Regions from separate parts of the Paenibacillus septentrionalis genome, predicted to be linked through region 1. Evidence: riboswitches for the same ligand, from Rfam matches in the RefSeq annotation. Region 1 holds a riboswitch; the other holds the start of a gene.
The links. Region 1 has a riboswitch for thiamine pyrophosphate ahead of ACFP56_RS02550 (ECF transporter S component). Riboswitches for the same ligand answer to the same signal wherever they lie in the genome.
Positions count from the first base shown of each region.

Region 2: another riboswitch for thiamine pyrophosphate. It lies ahead of ACFP56_RS01190 (ABC transporter substrate-binding protein); the one in region 1 lies ahead of ACFP56_RS02550 (ECF transporter S component).

Region 1 covers NZ_JBHSTE010000001.1:545,882-549,440, reverse strand. The annotation lists gene ACFP56_RS02555 (ABC transporter ATP-binding protein) at 1-1,298, opposite strand, end outside; gene ACFP56_RS02550 (ECF transporter S component) at 1,320-1,889, opposite strand; TPP riboswitch at 1,969-2,080, opposite strand; gene ACFP56_RS02545 (LOG family protein) at 2,140-2,724, opposite strand; gene ACFP56_RS02540 (RNA polymerase sigma factor) at 2,894-3,439, shown strand; gene ACFP56_RS02535 (DUF4179 domain-containing protein) at 3,432-3,559, shown strand, end outside.
Region 2 covers NZ_JBHSTE010000001.1:240,501-244,059, reverse strand. The annotation lists gene ACFP56_RS01195 (glycosyltransferase) at 1-783, opposite strand, end outside; TPP riboswitch at 972-1,081, shown strand; gene ACFP56_RS01190 (ABC transporter substrate-binding protein) at 1,332-2,351, shown strand; gene ACFP56_RS01185 (thiamine-binding protein) at 2,384-2,683, shown strand; gene ACFP56_RS01180 (ABC transporter permease) at 2,673-3,446, shown strand; gene ACFP56_RS01175 (ABC transporter ATP-binding protein) at 3,446-3,559, shown strand, end outside.

The DNA.
Region 1 (3,559 bases):
CGTTTTTGCCCGATGCTCAGCTCATATGGATGGCGTTCATATGGAACATTCAGGTGAAGCTGCTCTAGCGCTTGGGAGGCTTCAGCAATTAGCTGTTCCTTTGGCGCAGTTTTGTTTTTACGTTTTGGTTTCAGCAGCCGATGGAGCCAATGGTTTGCTCGCGATTCTGGTGCTTGATCAGTAGTAGCTTCGCCCTCAATGCTGGCATGCTTCACTTGTAAGGAATGCGTTACTTCATCAATAATCCGATCTGCTATAAATTGCAGCTCAGGATTCTGGAATACATAACTAATCGAATCTGGAATGTCATCCGTGGCTTCCGCACCTAAAATGCGATAGCTTCCATTGCTGTTTAACAAACGAGCCAGCGCGTAGAGCAATGTGCTCTTGCCAGCTCCATTTCTCCCAATGATCGTGATCCAGTCGCTTTGTTTGGCAGCGGCATAATCTACATGCAGACGGAAGCCGCCACGTTCAATCGAAAAATTTTCGAGTTCAAGCAATGTAGGCCGATGATCCACACCATCCAATAATGGAGCTATAGCCGAATTAGGGAGGGCTTGAAAATGCTCCTCCCATATATTCGGATACCAAATGCCCTCTTGCATGAGAAAAGGTTTATGCTGTTCAAATACAACTTTGGGCTGGTCATCTGCTATAATGTCACCTTGACGATTAAATACGACAACACGATCAAACCATTCAAGAATGCCATTGATATGATGCTCTACAACAATTACAGTGTGGTTGGAAAGCGTTCGACGGATGGCTTGCCATATTTGCAGCTTGCCTTCAGGGTCAAGCAAGGCTGAAGGCTCGTCGAGGAACACAACATCTGGTTTCAGCAAGAGTACCGCAGCAAGTGCAAGGCGCTGCTTCATTCCTTGTGAAAGCTCTGCTATTGGAGTATGCAGCGCAGGCAGCTTAAGCTGCACCTGATTGAGCACCTCATTCATAAGTAACTCCATCTGCTCTCGAGGTATGCGCAGATTTTCCAGCACAAATGCCAATTCTTCATCGACATAACTCATGCAAAATTGAGTGTCAGGATCCTGAAAGACGAAGCCCCAGTTACTGGGCTTCGTTATATGCTCCGAATGAAGCGGCATTTGAACAGCATCGGGAACAATGCCGCTCATAATTTGTAAAAGGGTTGATTTTCCGCAACCGCTTGGTCCAAGCAGCAGCAATTTTTGACCTTGAGGGATCGCTAGGGTAAGATCATTAAACACAAGCTGCTTCTCACCGCTGTATTTGGCACGAAGCTTCGTAACACTTAATGCTGTTGTGGTTGACATGCGGTTGGCTCCTTCATCCTTCTATTGCTTAAGCTGTTCGATTTCAGAATCATCAATTGGGCGAATTAATGATGTCACTTTCGTCTTCTCTAGTGCTTGCACAATATAATAAGCAAAGATTCCAGTAAAGATAAATGCGCTAATGACACGCAAGCCGTACTTGACAATCAAGGCCCATGCTTCAAGGTCTGCATACCCGTAGCTCAGATCAAGCAGGAAGCCGCCAGCACAGGACATGATTCCAGCTAAACCGGCAACAGCAATCGAGTACTTGCGATAACGGAATGCGAGGAAGACAAGCTCTGCCCCCAAACCTTGAATAAAACCATACATTAACACTTCAAAGCCGTTGCCAACAATGGCAGATAGACTTGCACCAGCAAGACTTGCTAACAGCGCAGCACCAGGCTTGCGAATAAGTAGAGCAGCGAAAGGTCCAACCATAAACCACATGCCATAAATGAGCTGGCGCAGAGTTGGAAGCATGGGCTTAACTACGCTGTATAGATCATCCCAAAATTTCATTATGACGCCAAATACAATACCAATAACAATAATAACTACGATATCAACTAGCTGTAACTTTTTCATGCATAGATCTCCTTTAATATGGATTTATGTTTAGAAGCAAAAAAAAACCGTCTGGAAACACGCAGACGGTCAGAAAATCCCTCTTCTAAACACCATTCTCTACGCTGGTATTATCCAGTTCAGATCAACGGTCAGTAGCGGTTACTAGCTACTATCTCAGCCTGATTCCACAAGCACCCGGACGGTTCAATATGCAACTTTGATTAATTTACAATATATTAATAAATAATACAATACTATTTTCACAAATTTATAACGTCGGTGATTGAGACTGATACTCTTTTACCCCTGGGTGGACAAACTTATCAAATAAGTCCAGCAGCTCGGCTGGCTCCGAAGCGACTAGTTTCATATCAAAGTATTTTTCAGCAAGAAATTTCTCTTGGTGCATATGCTCAAAAAATGAAATTAAATGATTATAGTAGCCGTTGATATTGAGCAGGCCGCATGGTTTTTGATGCAAGCCGATTTGACTCCATGTAAACACCTCGAAAAACTCTTCCATTGTGCCGGGTCCGCCTGGCAAAGCAACAAAGCCGTCTGCCAGTTCGATCATCAACTGTTTGCGCTCATGCATCGTTTCAACGTTATAAAGCTTCGTTAGCCCTTGATGTGAAATTTCTCGCTGCTCAAGCAAGGATGGAATGACACCAATTACTTCTCCGCCGCCTTCCAGCACAGTATCAGCCACGACACCCATAATGCCAACCTTTGCTCCGCCGTATATGAGTGTAAGCCCACGCTTCACAAGCTCCTTGCCTAGTTGAACGGCCATCTCTCGATAAATCGGGCTGGCGCCAACGCTCGAACCACAATAAACCGCAATTGCTTTCATTAATTTCCCTCTATTCCTTTTTTGTGTACAAACAAAATATAGTATATCATACAACTAAAAGGCCTATATATAGTGTTTTTAGCTTAATTTTAGAACGTGTATTAAAATTATGAGATAAAATGAACTTTTTGCACGGCTTAATACTCTTATATAAAAGAGAGGTGAAGGCATGAACGTAGTACGGCTGGTGAAGCAGGCCAAAAAAGGAAACAAAGAGTCCTTGCTAGAGCTAATTATGACAGAGAAGGATGCTTATTACCGTCTGGCTTACACCTATATGGGAAATCCGCATGACGCAATGGATGCACTGGAGGAAATGATTGTTATTCTATATGAAAAAATAGATCAATTAAAATCAGAAAAAGCATTTTACAGCTGGAGCAAGACGGTACTGGTCAATACGTGCAAAGGTATGCTGAAGCAGCGAAATAGGCTGGTTTTTCAGGATGATCTCCTGTTGGAAGGACAAGATGTCAAGCTCGCTGCAGCATCCTACGATCCTTATAAGAAAAGTGACCAGCAAATGGACATGGATCAGATGCTGCTTTCACTGAATGAGCATCAAAAAGAGGCGATTCAATTGAAGTATTGGCATGATCTAGACTATGAAACGATAGCGAGTATAACTAATACGTCAGTCGGTACAGTGAAATCAAGAGTTTTTCAAGGATTAAAAAAATTAAAAGAGCGATATGGAGGTGGTCAATTTGGATAAAATCGATCAGCGATTACATGAGCAGCGTGAGCAGCTGCAAGCGCTAAAGACTCCTGAGGATATGGACATGCGATTAAGAAATGCACTCGACAAGCTTCCCTCCAGAACAGCGAAAAAGCG
Region 2 (3,559 bases), 310 kb from region 1:
CGGTGTATATTCGAGCGTTTGCAGTAGACTGCGAATAGCGAGGTCGTTCTGTTTCAGCTCTGCGTAGCAGAATGATTTGCGAGAGCAAGCCGCAATATTGTCTTCAACCCAGCCCTTTTTTCCGTCCAGGAAAACGTCATACCATTTGATCGCTTCCTCGTATCGTGCATGGTCACGCAGCTCATTAGCGAAATAAAATTGATCACGCGGCGTAAACTCTTCGCCCTGCTCCAATCGTGCCAAATAAATATTCAGGTTGCGATCAGAGGCGTGCCTAACCTTGCGATGTGTCACAGCAATATCAGAATGGTAGCTCGCTCCGTACACAGCCAAGTATTCATGAACTGGACCGAACCACTCAAAATTCATGGAGCGCTTCACTAGTCGATTGCGGCGATAGCTGTAGGTTGGATTGCCGTTTTCATCGAAGGACAGATGATATTTCATCGTTACGGTATCATAGTTGAAATCATCACGCTGCTTGAGCTCGATTAAGCGGTTCAGATCCTCGGGCAGCAGTACATCGTCTGCATCCAGCCAAAGAATGTAGTCGCAGGTAGCTTGCTTGAAGCTGAAATTGCGAGCCGCTGCAAAATGGTTAATCCATTCAAAGTCGTAAACTTTCGCTCCCAAGGAGGCAGCAATTTCCTTCGTACGATCTGTCGAGCCAGTATCTACAATAATCATTTCATCAACGGCGTCCTTGACACTCTCCAAACAGCGAGCCAGTACATCCTCTTCATTTTTTACAATCATACATAGACTAATCGTAATCAATACCATCACCCTTTATCACAAGTCTTGTATAGTCTATTAGTCAACTATATGAAAAGTGCTAGACAGCTCTAACGATTACCATGCTTTTTCAAGACCAATGTGGAAAGCGGCGGCGAGGACAAAGCGTTATTTTGACCTTAGGGGTATTCAAATAATGATGCGTTTGCTATAATGGGCGATAGATTACCAATTGAATACGACACTTCGGGAGCTAAGATGAACTTGGCTGAGAGGAGAACTGGACAGTTCTCGACCGTACCTGATCTGGATAATTCCAGCGTAGGAAATGTGCATCTCATTAACTGGCTGCCGTTTTCTGTGCCCGTTTATTTTTTGTCTTGTTGAACAAAGCAAGGGCATAGGCACACGAAATGATATTCATCCGTCTGCATGAACACTACCACAGCGTGGCAAGCTGTTCGTAGCAGGATGAACAGGCTGAACGTTAAAGGTTACAGGCATTCTTCCTTCGCGAAGAATGCCTTTTTATATACCTATAAAATCAGCGTGTCCAATTGGACGATCAAACACAGACAGAAATGGAGAGAGAAGACATGAAGGCACAAGGAATGAAATGGATTGCTGCATTACTGCTGCTGGCCATGCTTACAGCATGCGGGAGCACAGAAAAGGAAGGCAACACAACAACTGACCAGGAAACAGCTTCTCAGAACGAGCTACGCAAGGTGCAGTTGATGCTTGATTACACACCGAATACGAACCACACAGGGATTTATGTGGCGAGAGATCTTGGATATTTTGCAGAAAATGGACTGGATGTTGAAATTATAGCTCCTGCTGATGGCGGGGCCGATGCACATGTTGCTGCAGGGAACGTAGAGTTCGGCGTCAGCTATCAGGAAAATGTAACGCTATCTCGCATAGCAGGGTTGCCAGTTGTATCCTTGGCAGCTATTATTCAGCACAATACATCAGGTTTTGCTTCACCAAAGGAAAAAGGCATTGAAACGCCTAAGCAATTTGAAGGCATGCGCTACGGCGGCTGGGGCTCTCCAATCGAGCAAGCAACAATCGAATCATTGATGCTTGCAGCTGAAGCGGATTATAGCAAAATGGAAATCGTGAACATGGGCAATAGTGACTTTTTTGCGGCAGTAGAGCGCGACATTGATTTTGCATGGATCTTCTACGCGTGGACTGGGATCGAGGCAGAGCTGCGCGGGGTCGACTTGAACATGATATATATGAAGGACTACAATGAAAATTTGGATTACTATACACCTGTGCTTGTAACAGGAGAAACGATGATTGCTGACGAGCCAGAGCTGGTGCGCAGCTTTGTTGCAGCGGTAGCGAAAGGCTATCAGTACAGTATTGAACATCCAGCAGAAGCGGCAGATGTATTGATTGCAGCCGAGCCGGACTTGAATGAAGAGCTTGTTAAAGCGAGTCAAGAGTGGTTGAGCCCACTTTATCAGGACGACGCGCCGCGCTGGGGTGAGCAAAAGCTTTCTGTATGGGAAGGCTATGCAAATTGGATGTACACAAACGACTTGCTTGAAGGCGAGCTTGTAGCTGAAGATGCATTTACGAACGAGTTTTTACCGCAATAAGTTTGAGTCAATCAAAGACAGGAGTGAGGAAAATGGCAAACGCGCTACTTAGCATTCAAATGATCCCGAAAACAAACAATGGGGAAAGTGTAATTCCTTATGTTGATCAAGCGATTGCAATTATTAAAGCATCAGGTCTGCCGTATCGTGTAGCACCGCTGGAAACGACAATGGAGGGAGACCTTGAGCAGCTGCTTCACGTTGTACAGCGTATGCATGAAGCGATGATTGAAGCGGGCTGTCCAGGTGCGCTTTCACAAATTAAAATTTCCTATAATCCAGAGGGAGCATCGATGGAGAAGCTGCTGGAGAAATATCCGGATGGACAGTAAAAAACGAATTTGGAGCAGTATTTGGCCGCCAGCGGCTATGCTGCTGTTAATCGTGATCGTATGGGAGCTGATTGTGCGTTTTGAGCTCGTATATAGCTGGCTCATCCCTTCTCCGATCGGAGTAGCGGCAGAAATGGTCAAAAGCTGGTCAAGGTTGATGGAGCATTGGCTTGCCACAATGCAGCTCACGCTGCTGGGCTTTATGGGCGGCGCATTATGTGGCATATTGCTGGCGATGCTCCTGCATTTTATTCCGATTGTGCGTCGGGCCATGTACCCTGTACTTATCTTATCGCAGAACATTCCAGTCATTGTTATTGCACCGATTTTAACGATGCTGCTTGGTTTTGGCATGATGCCAAAGGTGCTGCTGATCGTATTGGTCTGTTTTTTTCCAATTTGCATCGCGATGCTGGGCGGGTTGGCACAGATTGACTATAGTTTAAGTAATTATATGGGGATGATCGGCAGCAGCCGCTGGCAAGCCTTTGTCCATCTTGAACTGCCGAGCTCGCTAAGCAGCTTGTTCAGTGGCTTGAAAATAGCAGCCTCCTATAGCGTGCTAAGCGCAGTTGTAGCAGAGTGGCTGTCTCCGAAGGTCGGCTTAGGCGGATTTATGATCTTATCCTCCCGTGGTTATATGCCGGAGCGAGTTTTTGCTGCGGTGCTGCTCATCGTTATGACGAGCCTGCTGTTGTTTTGGCTAGTCTCGTTTATTGAGCGCATGTGCATTCGCTGGCGACCGAGAAAGGAGGCGGCTTAATGCTGGAGCTAAAAGGAGTAGGCAAATCATTTGTCAATAGCGGGACAGTGCATGAGGTGCTCCGAGACATTGATATAACCGTGCATGATGGGGAATTTGTTTCAATTATTGGA